4 regions of the Chelatococcus sp. HY11 genome follow, and region 1 is predicted to be linked to each of the others. Evidence: predicted binding sites of a transcription regulator. Region 1 holds the regulator's gene; each other region holds the start of a gene.

Region 1 (4,134 bases):
CGTCAGTTGTCGGAAATCTGCGGGTCGAGCGCGTCGCGAAGCTCGTCGCCGAGAATGTTGAAGGCCAGGATCAGGAGCGCGATGGCGATGCCGGGACTGAGCGAAACCGACCAGGACAGGCTCATGTATTTGGCGCCGTCGCTGATCATGCCGCCCCATGTTGGCGATGGCGGCTGCACGCCAAGACCGAGAAAGCTGAGCGTCGCTTCCAGGAGGATCATGCGGGCGAGATCGAAGCTCGCGTAAACAATGACCGCCGAGAGGACGTTCGGCAGGACGTGTTGCACCATGATGCGCGGCGTCTTCACGCCAATCGCGCGCGCGGCCTCCACGAATTCCTTGTTACGGACAGACAGCACTGAGCCGCGGACCACACGCGCGAAACGCGGCCACCCTGACAGCCCCATGATGATGATAAGATTGGTGAGCGACGGGCCGACGACGGCGACAACCGCGATGACGAGCAGAACCAGCGGGAAGGCGAGCTGGATGTCGATCAGCCGCAGGATGACCGCATCCGCCTTGCCGCCGTAATAGCCGGCGATGAGTCCCATCGCCACGCCGGCGATGCCCGACACGAGAACCGCGAAGATGCTGACAAAGAGCGTGATGCGCGCGCCGTAGATGATGCGCGATAGAATATCTCGGCCGAGCTGGTCTGTACCGAGCCAGTACCCCGGCACGCCGCGCTCCATGAGCGCAGGCGGACGCAGCCGCAGGGTGAGCTCCTGGGCATAAGGGTCATGCGGCGCCAGGAGCGAGGGCACCAGCGCGAACAGGAAGCCGATCAGGATGATGAAAAGGCTGAGTTTCGCGGCTTTCTTGGCGAAGAGCCGCTTCAGGACGCCGCGCCAGCGGCTTTCGATGGGGGCGGGTTCCGCTGCAGCGACGGGCGGTGACAAGGACATGGCGCCGCCTCAGTTGTAGCTGATGCGCGGATCGAGAACCGCGTAGAGGAGATCGACAACGAGGTTCACGAAGACGAATATGATGGCGAAGGTGAAAACGACCGCCTGCACCACGGGAAAGTCACGCGCGTAGATCGCCTGGATGGCGAGGCGCCCCACCCCGGGCCACGAAAACACCGTCTCGGTCACGACCACACCTCCCATCAGCAGGCCGACCTGGAGACCGATCACCGTCAGCACGGGAATGAAGCCGTTTCTGAGGGCGTGGATCCATAGCACCGTGCGCTCCCGGGCACCCTTGGCGCGCGCTGTGCGGATGTAATCCTGGCGCAGCACATCGAGCATGCAGGACCGTGTGACACGGGCGATCAGCGCGACGAGATTGAAGGCAAGGGTCGCTGCCGGCAGAATGAGATTGAGCCAGGATCCGCGGCCGCCGGACGGCAGCCACCGGAGCCACACGGCAAAGACGATGATCGAGATGATGCCGAGGTAGAAGCCCGGCAGCGCCTGCCCCATCAAGGTGATGCCGCGAATGGTGATGTCGGCCGGGGTATTGCGGCGATAGGCAGCGGCGACTCCCGCCGGCACGCCGATGAGGAGCGCCATGGCCATTGTCGCCGCCGCCAGCTCGGTGGTCGCGCCAAGACGTTCCCAGACAAGGCTCATCGCGGGCTGGTTGAAGCGCAACGAGGAGCCGAAATCGCCCATGAGGCCGTTGGCGAAGAATGTGACAAACTGTTCCCACAACGGCCTGTCGAGACCGTGGACAGACCGGAAGGCGGCCCGGGCCTCCTCAGTCGCATTGGTCGGCAACATGAGATCGGTCGGATCGCCACTCAGACGCGTGAGGAAAAAGCACACCAGCATGATGCCGATGAGCACCGGAATCGTGAGGATGAGTCGCTGCACGATGTAACGGCCCATACAATAGTTCCCCTGCCACCGCCGCACCCAATGGGAGATCGACGGATCGCATTCTGCGACCGCTTTGATTTGAAGTTGAGCTGATCTTATCGGCCGCGCTTAAATTCACAAGCTTCAATTTCATTATAAACGATATTTTGGCAGAAAAATTCACAAACTTAAAAGCCCGCGCCCGTCTGAGAGAGGCCCGTCCGATTGGCGCTTCGTCGCGAGCAAGCGGTCAGGCTCCAAACAGGCCTCCGGAGAGTTCGCGGAAAAAGAGCCGATCAGGACGGATATTCGGCACGGATATTCGAGCTTGAAACCGGGCATGGAAACCGGCCTTGAAACTCTGCATTCGCTTTGAGGCTTGCGGAACACATAGAGAACAGCTATCGTCGTTCATGATTTGTTTCCTAGTTCAGGCGCACAGTATCGAATCGGTGCAATTGCTCCTCAAAACTGATCGATCCGGATGGCGTTGGAAGCTGGCAAAACGGAAGGCGGGGTGGTCACGACATGCTGACACGCAAGCAAAACGAGCTTCTTCGCTTTATCCATGAGCGGCTTCGGGAAACGAGCGTGCCCCCATCTTTCGATGAGATGAAGGAGGCGCTCGATCTGAAATCGAAATCGGGCATTCACCGCCTCATCATTGCTCTTGAGGAACGCGGTTTTATTCGCCGGCTTCCTAACCGGGCGCGCGCTCTCGAAGTCATCAAGCTACCAGATAATGCCATGGCAGCCGCCCCGCGGGGAAAATTCAGCCCCAGCGTGGTGGAGGGCGGCCTCGGTCGCGTGCGCAATCTTCCGCCTGCCACGGAGACCGATGCACCAAAGACGATTTCGGTGCCCGTTATGGGACGCATCGCGGCGGGCACGCCCATCTCAGCGATCCAGTCCCGTAGCAATACTTTGGCCATTCCAGTCGAAATGCTCAGCGCGGGTGAACATTTCGCCCTTGAGGTGCGTGGCGATTCCATGATCGAGGCGGGCATTCTCGATGGTGATACCGTCGTTATCCGGCGCCAGGACATGGCCGATACGGGGGATATTATCGTTGCCCTGATCGATGACGAGGAGGCCACCCTGAAGCGGCTGCGCCGGCGTGGCTCGTCGATTGCGCTCGAGGCTGCCAATCCCGCCTATGAAACACGTGTCCTCGGGCCTGACAGGGTGCGCATCCAGGGCAAGCTCGTCAGTCTTCTACGTCGCTATTGAGCGGCTCCCTCTCCTCTCCCTCGGGGAGGCCGTCCGGCATGGCGTCGATGGGATCGAGGCTTTGACGTCTTGAGGCGGGTGCCTTGACGGTTGACGTCTTCTCGTCTGAGGGCCTGGCCGATGGTTGCGGCGGTTTCACGCCGGTGATCCATGGTCGCGATGCCGTCGATAGCGCCTGGGTCCGGTTGAAAGCTGCATCACGGGGATCCAGCGTCAGCATGATGGCGCCACTTCTGTCGAGAACGCGCCGATCGATGATTGTGCCGGCTTCGCAGGTTCGCGTTGCCGGCAATGGGCTGACGATGACAGCGGCACGTTTACAGTCTTCGGGAAAAGCGCGCTTGTCACGAACAAAGGCGATCACCTGACCGCTCTTCAAGCGTGCTGTACAGCCGAGCGGGTCGCAGAGCGTTCCGTGGCGCAAGGAGGGATCCTCGATCGCGCGTCCATCGCCATCGGCCCGCAACCATTGTTCCAGCACAAAGCCCGACGGTTTGCCGAGGATGACGAGCCGGCCGTCGGAGACGCGCAGGGCGAGGCCGCTCGCACCGCGATCGATGTAAATGTCAGGACGCGACGTGCCATGGGCCATCACGAGCCCAATCACCGCGGGAAGAAGGGCGAGCCAGCGCAAGGCCGTCGTCCATAGCGTGACCCAGAGGATGGCGATGACCATCACGCCGAGCGCTCCGACATCGAAGGCAGGCACAATGACACGCGAGCGTTCGAGCTCGGCGACCGCGCGGGCGGAGGCCAGCACCGGCACCGTGGCCTGGCCGATCAGCCACCAGACCGGCCGATCGAGCTCAAAGAACGACGCAAAGACGCCCAGCACCGAGAGCGGCATCACCGCGAGCTCGATCAGCGGCAAGGCCATGGCATTGCCGAGCAGGCCGAACGGGTTGAGGGTCTGGAAATGATAGGCGCTGAACGGGGCCGTGGCGATGGTCGCAACCGTCGTGGTCGTCGTCAGAAGAAACGCCCATCGCCCCGCGGCCCGCATCCAGCCGTAGGCGTCTGATGAGGGCGCGCCACCGGCGAGAAGCCCCGAGGGCCTCACAGTGAAGGCGATCATCCCGGCGACCGCTGCGAAGGACAT
Region 2 (4,134 bases), 2.1 Mb from region 1:
GTCGAGCGCATTCACGTCGTCGGCGAGCGGCGCGCGGGTCAGCCCCTTCTCGGTCGGCAGGACTGCGAGGCTCGCCTGCAGCGCGCCGAGCGAGCGGAAATTGAGGTCGGCATTGCGCCATTGCGCCACGCGGACGGGGTCGAAGCTGTGGCTCTCCAGCGCCTCGACGAGTTCCGCCTCGAAGGGAGGACAGCGTCCGGTCGTGCCGAAGGTGCCGTCGCGCATATAGCGCCCGGCGCGTCCCGCGATCTGGCCGAACTCCGCGGGATTGAGCTGGCGAAAGCCGAAGCCGTCGAATTTCCGGTCGCCGGCGAAAGCGACATGGTTGACCTCGAGATTGAGGCCCATGCCGATGGCGTCCGTGGCGATGAGATAGTCCACCTCGCCCGATTGATAGAGCGCGACCTGCGCGTTGCGTGTGCGTGGGCTGAGCGCGCCCAGCACGACGGCGGCGCCGCCCTTCTGGCGCTTCACCAGCTCGGCGATCGTGTAGACCTCCTCCGCGGAGAAAGCGACGATGGCGGAGCGCGGCGGTAGCCGCGTGATCTTCTTCTCGCCGGTGAAGGTCAGCGTCGAGAGGCGCGGGCGCGAAACGATATTGGCGCCGGGGATGAGCGTCTCGACCAGCGGGCGCATCGTGGCCGCGCCGATGATCAGCGTCTCCGCGTAGCCGCGCCGGTTGAGGAGGCGGTCCGTAAAGATATGCCCCCGGTCGAGATCCGCCGCGAGCTGGATCTCGTCGATCGCGCAGAACGCGACGTCGAGATCGCTTGGCATCGCCTCGACGGTGGCGACCCAGTAGCGCGCGTTGGGCGGCTTGATTTTTTCCTCGCCGGTAATGAGCGCGACGGCGTCAGCGCCGACGCGTTCCACCACCCGACCGTAGACCTCGCGCGCGAGCAGCCTGAGCGGCAGCCCGATGACACCGCTGGTGTGGCCAACCATCCTTTCGATGGCGAGATGTGTCTTGCCGGTGTTGGTGGGGCCGAGAACCGCGGTTACACCGCGCGCCCGCATCTGAGGTGAGAGCGACCGTGCTGCCGTCAGGGATGAAACCATGAAACCCGATGCCGTAGAGACTGGACGGAAACGCCGTGACCGCAACTCCCGCAACGGCCCTGAACGCGATGTGGCTCGCCTTCTGTATCACATCGATACGTAAAGCGCGGCTGAATTTATGCACTGGAACGAGTCCAGAACGAATCGCGGCCGAATCGCTGACTCCTACAGAATCAGGTTTCGTTCTCACACGAGATATGGTGGTCGCCGCTTTGAATAGACACAAGTGAAATACAGCGATCGCGTCGCGATCGACTGGAACGATTCGGGAAACAACGCAGCCGCGGCTCACACACGTGCCGGAATGCTTTGAGCGCCCATGTGGGATTGGTGCGGGAAACTCGGTGTCATCCCGGAAGCCGGCTGAACTCGGGTGTTGCCGAGTTCGCCATCTTGGATCAACAAGTCGGGTCTACCCGATTTGTATGCCGCTGTCCGGAATCCAGAAACGGGCCGATTCAGCACTAATGACGCCTTGTGCAAAGGCAGATGGCCACTCACGAACCGTATCGGCTCTGGATCCCGGGCCCGAGCTTACGCTCGTCCCGGGATGACCGCGCGTGTCATTCCTAAATGTCGATTCAGCCTAAAGTCGGGGAACGTGTTCCCGCGGCTCAGTTCCGCGCGCGTACCGGCATCTGCGGACCATCGCCGTTCACATTCACGCGGGTCGCTTCGATGACGGTCGTGCCAAGCGGAGTGCGTACTGAAATGCGGTATGGGATGAAAACCCGGTCATCGCCCACAGGCATCAACCAGGCTTCCATATCCTTGTTGTTTTCCATGAATTTGGTGGCCGTCCGATCGGCCCGATGGCCGGAGATGGGCATATATCGCGCCCGGCATACGGATACGGGGCCGGAGTAGGTGGGACTGCGTACGGTCTCCTGACGAGCGTAGGACAACTTCACATCAAAGCGCGTGGCGCCGTCGAAGACGGGAATCGTGCGGTTGCAGGCCGCCTCGCTCGACGCGTTCCTGGAAGACGCCGGCATCAGCAGGGCTGAAAGCGGGTCGACCACGCCGCGCTTGTTCTGCTCGGTAACCGGTATGCGGTCCGGTCTTGGTTCGATCGGCGGCTTGATCTCGACGGCCTGCACGCTGCCGCCGGCCAAGGCCATGCGGACGGTTATCGACTTTTCGGAATTCGCCGTCGTCACGGCGAAGGTCGTGGGGAGGATGCGATCGCCGGAGATGCTGCCGGTAGACGTGGCCGCCCCCTTGCCCCCGGTGATGACGCCGGCCAGGCCCGTGAGCTGTGACCAGACATCGAGCTTGTACTGGTCTTTGAGGACATCGGCCTTGATGGCGGCAACGCCGATCTTCAGGCCGAGCAGGGAGATGTCGTAGTTGGCCTCAATCGACGCGGCGCTCGCGGGCAAAGGCGCGAGCGCCAAAAGCCCGAACATGGCTCGCCCGGGCAGAGCCCGGCGAAAGCCGCTCGCCGCGTAGCCAGCCTTGCTTTTCAAACGCCGGATCATACTGTTGCACTCTCCATCGCGCGGCGCCCGGGATCCCGCGATCTCACAAGTCGGCACGGACCACGAGCCGAATCGCTCACTTTTATCGGATGAAAATCCGTTTGAATCGTGACGCATCTTGCGTCCGATCGCAACGAAATCGCGCAGGATCCTTGACGGTGCCCGATCACATCTACTATACACGCGCAACTTTCATTCAGACATCGGCGCCTCTTGGCCCGACTGAGGTCGGAACAAGCTGCTGTTAGCTCTGCCAGAGTGCACCAACAAAGTTAAGGACTAAGCGTCATGGCGCGCCGCTGCGAACTCACGGGTAAGGCCGTTCTGTCCGGTCATCTCGTGAGCCACTCCAATCGCAAGACCAAGCGGAAGTTTCTTCCGAATCTGGTCAATGTGACCCTTCAGTCGGAAGCGCTGAGCCGTGGCGTCAAGCTGCGCATCTCGGCTGCGGCCTTGCGCTCGGTTGAGCATCGCGGTGGGCTCGATGCCTTCCTCGCGAAGGCGCCGGAGACGGACCTGGCGCAGAACCTGCGCGTCCTGAAGCGCGAAATCGCCAAGAAGCAGACGGAAGCGGTTGCCAGCTAAGGCTGGAAAGCTTCTTAGCCTCTAGGCTTTGCTGCAAGATGATCGCGCTGACGTCGTCGGCGCGATTTTTGCTATTTGCGTCGGGATCCGGCTGTGACGGGTCTTGATGTCGAAAGGGTGGTTCGGGCCGATGAATACGCCGATGAACACTTCGCGCACAGTCGCAGGTCTTGTATCGCAGCTGTGGCTGCCGGTTGCCGCGATGGCAGCTGTCGTCGTTCTGTCCAACGTCGCGGTGCAATATCCGTTCACCCCCTTCGGCCTCGCCGACTATCTCACTTGGGGCGCCTTCACCTATCCCGTGTCTTTCCTGATCACCGATCTCACCAATCGGCGCTACGGGCCGAAGCTCGCGCGCCGGCTGGTGATCGTGGGCTTCATCATCGCAGTCATCGCGTCCATCGCTGCGGCCAGCCCGCGCATCGCGATCGCCTCGGGCACGGCCTTCCTGGTCGGCCAGCTTCTCGACATCTCGGTGTTCAACAATTTGCGGCGCCTGGCCTGGTGGCGCGCCCCCCTGATCGGCAGCCTCGTGGGCTCCGCGATCGATACGGCGCTCTTCTTCACGCTCGCCTTCGCCGGTGACATCACGGATGTGGCGACCTACGGCTTTGCCGGCTTTGCGGTGACCGCGCCTGTCTGGGTGGCCTGGGCGGTCAGCGATTTCGTCGTCAAGGTGGCGATGGCGCTGCTGATGCTGCTGCCTTACGGCGCGCTGCTCAACGTCGTGCTGCCGGCCGAACGGTTCCAGCGCAGCGCGAGCTGATACATTCTTGGGTTGATGCGGCACGGTGTCTGACCGGCTGCCTTTTTATGAGGCGCCGCTCTGCGTTAGAGCTTCTGATGAATACGGAACCGCCGTGTCATTCCGGGGCGGGCCGAATGGCCCGAGCCCGGAACCCATGAACACGACGATCAATCGGGAGAGGACACAGTCGGACGCGTCTTCTTGTCAGACACCGTGTTCATGGATTCCGGGCTCCTCGCTGATGCGAGGCCCGGAATGACG
Region 3 (4,134 bases), 880 kb from region 1:
TCAGGCTCCGCCCGAACCGACCTCAGTTGCGCTGAGTCAACCTCAATGTGACGGTGTCAGCTTACTTCCGGGCGTGTTGGTCTTTGTCCTTACCGGCGCCGGGCGCGGACTGCGGGTTGTGCTGGCCGGGCGAGCCGGACGCGCTCTGCGTTCCGCTGCTCTGCGTATGACCCTTGGAGGGATGCATATCCTTCTGCATGTCCTTCTGGCCGTGCTTACCCGTGTCGTGTCCACCTTGGTTCGGCATGATCATCTCCTTATGACCGTATGCTTGACCGGATATGCCGGCGAGACGTCGACTATCCATGTCGTACCGTCATCGACTGCCGGCGCCATAAAGAATGGCTGGATGGGATCTTTGTTCCGCGTTTTTATGGTAAGCAAGAAAAGTAATCGATCGCGGCATTCAATATGTCGCAAATATGTTTTAATGTTGATTTTTAATCGACCCGATTGGGCAGAAGTAAATGCCAAGATTGCGCTTGTGGCGACCTGCAAAGATCAAGTTCGGTATTGACGTTATTTAAGCTTCGCTGCATGCGGCGGGCCGCCGTATAATGGCCCGTGCATGAAATCAGCGGTTGATGAATGGTCGCCGGTCAGCCCTGCCGCTGCACGAAGCTGTCGAGCACCATCTTGCGGCCGGCCTTGTCGAAGTCGACCGTCAGCTTGTTGCCGTCGACGGCGGCCACCGAGCCTGGTCCGAACTTGATGTGGAACACCCGGTCGGACGGCGCGAAGGCGGAGGCCGGTCCCGAGGACTTGGCGACGAGCTCCCCCTCGATCAGCAGGCCGCCGCGTCCCGGGCCGGAGGAGCCGCCGTAGCCACCACGCCCTTGCGCGAAACCTCCGCGGCTGCCGCCTCCGCCAAAGCCGCCGCTGCCTAGACCACCCTTGTTCTGGGCGCGTTGCCAGCCCGGCGTGGCATAGGATGAGGAAAACGATTCCACATCGTCAAAGCGGCTCTTGCCGTAACCGCCATAGGAGAAGGCGGCGGGCGCTTCCGTCACCTCGACATGGTCCTCCGGCAGCTCGTCGATGAAGCGGCTGGGGATCGTGGCGTTCCAAAGGCCATGGATACGGCGGTTGGAGGCGAAATAGATCTTCGCACGGCGTCGGGCGCGGGTAATGCCAACATGGGCGAGACGGCGTTCTTCCTCCAGCCCCGCGCGACCGCTCTCGTCGAGGGCGCGCTGGTTGGGAAACAGCCCTTCCTCCCAGCCGGGCAGGAACACGGTGTCGAATTCCAGGCCCTTGGCGGCATGCAGCGTCATCAGGCTGACGCGGTCTTCCGTGTCGTTCTCGACCGCGTCCATGACCAGCGAGACATGTTCCAGGAAGCCCCGGAGATCCGGGAATTCCTCGAGGCTTCGGACGAGCTCCTTCAGGTTCTCCAGGCGCCCGGCCGCTTCCGCCGACCGGTCCTTCTGCCACATTTCGGTGTAGCCGGATTCCTCCAGAATCATCTCGGCGAGTTCCGTCTGCGGCGTATTGTCGATCAGCGAGCTCCAGCGAGAGAACGCTGCCAACAGATCGCGCAGGGAACCGCGCGGCTTCGGCTTCAGCTCTTCCGTCTCGACGATGAAGCGCGCCGCTTCCATCAGGGGAATGCGCGCCGCCCGCGCATGGGCATGGAGAACCTGCACGGTCGCGTCGCCGAGGCCGCGCTTTGGCGTATTCAGGATGCGCTCGAAGGCGAGATCGTCGGCGGGCTGGGCGACGCAGCGGAAATAGGCGAGCGCGTCGCGGATCTCCATACGCTCGTAGAAGCGCGGGCCGCCGATGACGCGGTAGGGCAGGCCGAGCTGCACGAAACGGTCTTCGAGCTCCCGCATCTGCGCGGAAATGCGCACGAGGATGGCGATTTCGGAGAGATTGTGCCCCTTGGCCTGCAACGCCTCGATCTCTTCGCCGACGAGGCGGGCCTCTTCCTCCGAGTCCCACGCGCCGGTGATCGTCACCTTCTCGCCCGGTTCATCGTCCGTGCGCAGTGTCTTGCCGAGCCGGCCCTCGTTATGGGCGATGAGGTGGGAGGCAGCCGCGAGGATATGAGCATGGGAGCGGTAGTTGCGCTCCAGTCGCACCACCACGGCACCCGGAAAATCGTGCTCGAAGCGCAGGATGTTGTCCACCTCCGCGCCACGCCAGCCATAGATCGACTGGTCGTCGTCACCGACGCAGGCCAGATTGCGCTGGCCGGGCTCGCGCCCCTGGGCCAGCAGCCGGAGCCACAGATACTGCGCGACGTTGGTGTCTTGGTATTCGTCCACCAGCATATAGCGGAAGCGCTTCTGATACTGGGCGAGGACGTCCGGATGCTCGCGGAAGAGGCGGATGGTCTCGGTCAACAGGTCGCCGAAATCGGCGGCATTCAGGATCTTCAAGCGTTCCTGATAATGGCGGTAAAGTTCTGTGCCCCGGCCATTGGCGAAGGCGGCGCCCTCACCGTGCGGCACTTGGTCGGGGCCGAGTGCCCGGTTCTTCCAGCCGTCGATGATGCTCGCGAGCTGGCGGGCCGGCCAGCGCTTCTCGTCGAGATTAGCGGCCTGGATCACCTGCTTCATGAGGCGGATCTGGTCGTCCACGTCGAGAATGGTGAAATCGCTCTTGAGGCCGACGAGCTCGGCGTGGCGGCGCAGGATCTTGGTGGAAATGGCATGGAACGTGCCGAGCCAGGGCATGCCTTCGGCCGCCGGCCCGACCAGCATGCCGACGCGCGCCTTCATCTCGCGCGCCGCCTTGTTGGTGAAGGTGACGGCGAGAATGTCGGAAGGGCGGGCGCGGCCGATGGCGATCAGATGGGCGATGCGCGTGGTGAGCACCCTGGTCTTGCCCGTGCCGGCACCCGCGAGAACGAGCACCGGCCCCTCGGTGGTCTCCACCGCGAGGCGCTGCTCGTGGTTGAGACCGGCGAGATAGGCAACAGGCGCTGCCTGCGCTCGGGCGCGCTCGCTGAGGCTGCCGCCACGCGGCGCGGCCCGGGTGGCCTCGCCGTCGGCGTCGTGCTTCCGGGATGGGTGGTTCAGACCTTGATTCATGGGACGACCTTGGACCAAAACGCGAACGGCGTCGAGCTTTCCGGCGATGCGGATGGCGTTATGGGCACGCTGCCCACACTAAAGCCATGGCGCGCGACGGCTTCCATCCCATATAAATAGCGCGCTCTGATGTAGGTACGCGGGGCGCGGTATGGGAGGAGCGGTGCGATGTGTACCGAAATGCGTACGCGTGTTTCCTGGGGTCGGGAAAGACCTCAGTCTGGCAAAAGCGAGAAGGGCATTGCGCCGCGCGCCGTGGTCTCATTTGGTGCGATGATCGCGATCCTTGTGGCGACACAGGGGGCACTTGCGCAAACGAACAATCAGTTCCAGCGCGACTACCAGCAGCAGAACCGCGCTATCGAGCGCCAGTTGCAGGACAATAGCCAGCAGCAGCTTCAGCAGCAGCAGATGAATCAGCTGCGCAACCAGCAGATGCGCCAGCAGCTCACGCCGCCAGCCTATGTTCCGCCGCCGCCAGTGCAGAATTTCCGGCGATAGGACGTTGCCGTCAGTGGCTGGCCGATGGGTGAGAGGCTGTTTCCGGGGCTGATGTCCTGTTTTCGTTTCGACACCGGCCGCGCACGCAGCTAAAAGGGCCTTTGATCAGGCTGTGACGGCGCCTCGCGCGCCGTGGCACGAGAAGGGGGGTCGATCGAGATGTTGCAAGCCGCGCCAGCAGGTGTCCGTCCTTCTCCGGATGCGGTCGCAGCGGTCGTCGATGCCCTGGCCGCTAATTTCGGTTCACGGCTCGTGACAAGCCATGCGGTTCGCGAGCAGCACAGCAATACCCTGACCTGGGTGCCGAGCCAGGCGCCCGACGCCGTCGTCTTCCCAAAGACGACCGAGGAGGTGGTCGCCATCGTCAGGCTTTGCGCCGAGCACCGGGTGCCGGTCATTCCCTTCGGCACGGGCACGTCCTTCGAGGGGCATGTGAACGCCCCGCTTGGCGGCATCTCGATCGATACAAGTCTGATGAAACAGATCATCGCGGTGCATGCCGAGGATCTGAGCTGTGTCGTCGAACCGGGAGTGACCCGCAAGGAACTCAACGACTTCCTGCGTGACCAGGGCTTGTTCTTCCCCATCGACCCCG
Region 4 (4,134 bases), 290 kb from region 1:
GCCACGATCACCTTCCCAAAGCGGAGAAACACCGAACCGGTTTCCCTATGCTCAACACCATTCATCTCGCCCCAGCCCTAATCTGAAGATAGTCCGATGCTTCTTCAGCGGAAACAGGCGCAAGCGCAGCATTACTAATCTATCGAGTTGTGCCGCAAAAATATGACACTTGACAAACGTTAGAAATCAAACGCAGCAGCCTTGGCGAAGCCTGGGAGAATAGGGGCCGATGCCTCGAACAGAGCGCGGCGACCGAACGAAACTCCGCTGCGCCGATATACGACAGCTTTACCAGCACCGCTGGCTCCGTCGATCCCGGCAAGCTGCCCCCCATCGGACAACTGCTCTTTCAAGGCGTCGGGCAACACCTCGAACGCCCCGTTGACGAGAATGGCATCATAGGGCGCGCGGGCCACGTGACCTGACGCAACGTCTCCGATTACGACGTCGATTCCCGAGGCCTGACAAGCTTCTAGCCGTCTCCGCGCCTCTTCCGCCAGCTCTTGTCCACCGGCAACTGCGACAACCTCGGCACCGAGCCGGGACATGATGAGAGCGCTATAACCAAAGCCACTCCCCACATCGAGAACACGGGCCCCGGGCGCGATATCGAGAGCTTGAATGAGGCGCGCCAGTATCATCGGCGCGAGCATGCAATAACGACCGCCGGCGGCATCGCCGAACACCAGATTCTGGTCGCTATAGGCTAAATCCTCCTGCCCCTCCGGCAGGAACAATTCACGAGGCGCATCCTCGAGGACAGCGAGCAGACCACGACTCGTGACATCATAGGTTCGGACCTGATTATCCACCATGGTCCGGCGCAACCGCGCGAAGTCATTCATCGGCTACTCCACCGTAGGCAAGTGGGAGATACGCAAAGCCTCACAGAGCTAAGAAGCATCTCTAAATATTTGAAAAAGCGCTGACTTCCGCCCTCAGACGGGCGTCGATGCCGCCTGGCACTTCCATCGGCGCATGGTCTAACTTGTTGGAGGCCTCGCCCGGAATCGAACCGGGGTGCAAGGATTTGCAGTCCTCTGCGTAACCACTCCGCCACGAGGCCTCGTGGAGGGTTCATAGCAAAGCTCCACCGTCCGCCGCAACACCGCAATGTGCGCTAAATTGGTCCAGCACCCTCCCATTCACAAAAACTCGGAACAACTCGCGCAAAAATTTCGCGTTCCTCGAAAAGGGGGGTTGCAGTCCCCACGGACATACTGTACCCACTGCCCTGCGTTAGCGATCCCCGATAGCTCAGTTGGTAGAGCAAGCGGCTGTTAACCGCTTTGTCGCAGGTTCGAGTCCTGCTCGGGGAGCCAATCAATCCACAATCTGGTCTTTATAGCGGCGGTGCTTATAAACCTGCTTATGGACTGGATGACAGGCTGGGTTGTATTCACGCCGCAACGCCCCTTATCCCTTGAGATTCCTCTGTTTCATCGCTGATTGGGCTGCTTGCCTTGCTGGCGCGCACCCTGATGCCCGCTTAGCCTTGTCTTCGGGGATAGCATGGCTTTGACAGGCACCGCCTGGGCAACATGGTTCATGATCACTATTGGGCCTGACAGCGATCTGTGATCAGCCCCGCCGAAGGCGTGCCGCAGTCCCCGTTGTTTCCCATCTCCCATGAATGCCGCGCCCCCGATATCGCGGGCTGAATCTGGCATCGCTCAGCAGCAGTCCGCCTTCTTGTTCCGCTGTTCGGGACTATGCGGGTGGCGGCTGTCCGCCGCGCCAGTCAACGCTTGGATAACCATGAAGCCCCAACTGCGCCATTAGGTCGCAATTACTTGATAATGTTAACAATTCCTTGCGAATCCAGCCTCGTCGTCTGTCGTCCCCTCGCGAACACTCCTCTCTTCGCTTGAAAAATGCCTGCCCGGGATGCCGAAGAGGCACATCCCAGCCCGTCAGCCCTCGATTCGCACGTGTTGACTCATCCGAAAGAGGAGCCTATTTTAGAACAAACAGAGAACATTATACTGCAAGGATTTTTCCATGGGCACCGCGAGGGGGTCTCTCGTCGGGCTTCGGCACGATATTGCCACCATCGTCACGGCTGAGAGGGCGATAGAGACCGTGTCGCCGCAGGCCTTGGATGAAGGGCGCTTTCCCCTTGGGCTGCCTGCCCTCGATACGGCCATCGGCGGCGGGCTGCGGCGGGCGGCCTTGCATGAAATCTTCGCGGCCAGCGCGGGGGACGCAGCTGCCACGCGCGGATTCGGCCTCGCCCTCACCGCCTGCGCGGCCGCCTACCGTCCCATCATCTGGGTCCGTCAGGACATGGTCGCGCAGGAACAAGGTGAATTGCACGCGCCCGGCCTCCAGGAATTCGGCCTGCCGCCTGAAGACGTCGTGCTGCTGCGCATGCCTGATGCCCTGCAGGCGTTGCGGGCAGGGCATGAGGCCTTACGCTGCCAGGCGCCCGGCGTCGTGGTCGTCGAACTCTGGGGGGCGCCGAAGGCCCTCGACCTCACGGCGAGCCAGCGCCTCAACCGTGCCGCGGCCAAGGCCGGCGTCACCGCCCTCCTCATTCGCAGCGGCACGGGTGCCACGCCGCAGCCGAGCGCCGCGCTGACCCGCTGGAGCGTGTGCGCGGCGCCCTCCTCTCCTCTCGCGGCCGGGGCTCCCGGCGCGCCGGCCTTCGAGATCGGCCTGCTGCTGCACAGGGAGGGCTATCCACCACAGACTTTCCGCGTGGAGTGGAATCGCGATGACCGTGCCTTCCGAAAAGCGGCGCTATCTCGCCCTGTGGCTGCCTCTTCTGGCGACCGACCGCCTGCATCGCCTGTCCGCGAGAACCGGCCGGCCGGCTGGAATGTCGTCCCCCTCCAAGGTCCCTTCCATGGCGACAGCCGTGTCGAGCACCCCAGCCAGACCGGCCGGAGACGGGCCGCGGGCTGAGGCCGCTTGTCCCGCGCCTCCCCTTGTCGTCGTCGCCAAGATCAAGAGCGCCCTGCGCATCGTCCAGGCCGATGCCCACGCACGTAGGCTTGGACTGCGACCTGGCCTTACCCTGGCTGATGCCCGTGCGCGCGTGCCCCATCTCATTCTGGCCGATGAGGATCAGAGGGCGGATCTTGCCCTGCGCGATCACATCGCTGACTGGTGTGATCGCTATACGCCGCTGGTCGGTCTCGATGGCGAGGACGGCCTCCAGCTCGATATCACCGGTTGCGCGCATCTCTTCGGGGGCGAGGCTGAATTGCGCGACGATCTCATGGCACGCCTGGCGGCGCAGGGCTTTACCGCCTTGAGCGCCATCGCCGATACGCCCGATGCGGCGCGGGCCGTCGCCCGCCACGGCCGGGGAGGGCTCGTTCCCTCAGGCCAGGAAAAGGACGCCGTCCGCCCCCTACCCGTCGCGGCCCTCGGCCTGGAGGGGCAGAGCCTCCGCGCCCTCACCCGCGCCGGCCTCACCACCATCGGCGATCTCGCCAGCCGGCCGCGTGCCCCGCTCGCCGCGCGGTTTGGCGCGGATCTCGTCAACCGGCTGGCCCGCACCCTTGGCGAGGCCCAGCATCCCATCTCGCCGCGCCGGCCTGTGCCGGAGCTCATCGCGACACGTCGCTTCGCCGAGCCGATCGCCCTCATGGATACGGTGCTGGCAACCTTGCGCGGGCTGGGGCGGGAGCTGGAGGCCATGCTGGCGGAGCGGGGCGCCGGCGGGCGCCATTTCGAGGCTTCCCTCTATCGGGCGGATGGCGCCATCCGCCGCGTCCGGATCGAGACGGGACGCCCCCTGCGCGACGCTGCCATCGTGATGAAACTGTTGTCCGAGAGGATAGCCGCCCTCGCCGATCCGATCGACCCGGGTTTCGGCTTCGACATGATACGCCTTGACGTTCTCGCCGCCGAGACCATGACCACGGTCCAGAGCGGCCTCGACGGCCGCCAGCGTGACACGGAAAGCCTGGCCGATCTCATCGACCGGCTGAGTGTGCGCTATGGCCAGGCACGGGTTCTGCGCTTCACGCCTGAGGACAGCCATGTCCCGGAGCGCATGGCGCGCCTCGTTCCGGCGATCGCCCCTGGCGGCAGGCCGGACAAATCCGGGACAGCCTGGCTCCAGAATCTGGCCGGCACTGGCTTGGCCGGCGGTGGTCTCGCCGGTGATCCCCCGGCCCAGCC

The links. Region 1 encodes LexA, which represses DNA repair genes until DNA is damaged. Its sites were predicted from a motif close to TGTTCNNNNTGTGTTCNG; they were not measured.
Region 2: a site for LexA is predicted at 1,184-1,201, ahead of KIO74_RS14705 (helicase-related protein). Genes of this name have one in related genera too.
Region 3: a site for LexA is predicted at 3,049-3,066, ahead of KIO74_RS01290 (ATP-dependent helicase). Genes of this name have one in related genera too.
Region 4: a site for LexA is predicted at 1,963-1,980, ahead of KIO74_RS04080 (ImuA family protein). Genes of this name have one in related genera too.

What each region holds. Positions count from the first base shown of each region.
Region 1 is NZ_JAHBRX010000001.1:1,123,921-1,128,054, forward strand. Features, by position in the region: gene KIO74_RS05335 (ABC transporter permease) at 3-908, opposite strand; gene KIO74_RS05340 (ABC transporter permease) at 918-1,835, opposite strand; gene lexA (transcriptional repressor LexA) at 2,334-3,035, shown strand; gene KIO74_RS05350 (ComEC/Rec2 family competence protein) at 3,013-4,134, opposite strand, start outside.
Region 2 is NZ_JAHBRX010000001.1:3,211,585-3,215,718, reverse strand. Features, by position in the region: gene KIO74_RS14705 (helicase-related protein) at 1-1,059, opposite strand, end outside; gene KIO74_RS14700 (DUF3108 domain-containing protein) at 1,674-2,540, opposite strand; gene rpmB (50S ribosomal protein L28) at 2,829-3,125, shown strand; gene KIO74_RS14690 (queuosine precursor transporter) at 3,268-3,891, shown strand.
Region 3 is NZ_JAHBRX010000001.1:246,430-250,563, forward strand. Features, by position in the region: gene KIO74_RS01285 (hypothetical protein) at 62-247, opposite strand; gene KIO74_RS01290 (ATP-dependent helicase) at 600-3,038, opposite strand; gene KIO74_RS01295 (hypothetical protein) at 3,219-3,539, shown strand; gene KIO74_RS01300 (FAD-binding oxidoreductase) at 3,699-4,134, shown strand, end outside.
Region 4 is NZ_JAHBRX010000001.1:829,575-833,708, reverse strand. Features, by position in the region: gene KIO74_RS04100 (TolC family outer membrane protein) at 1-5, opposite strand, end outside; gene KIO74_RS04095 (protein-L-isoaspartate O-methyltransferase family protein) at 180-845, opposite strand; tRNA gene KIO74_RS04090 (tRNA-Cys) at 993-1,066, opposite strand; tRNA gene KIO74_RS04085 (tRNA-Asn) at 1,247-1,322, shown strand; gene KIO74_RS04080 (ImuA family protein) at 2,002-2,907, shown strand; gene KIO74_RS04075 (Y-family DNA polymerase) at 2,849-4,134, shown strand, end outside.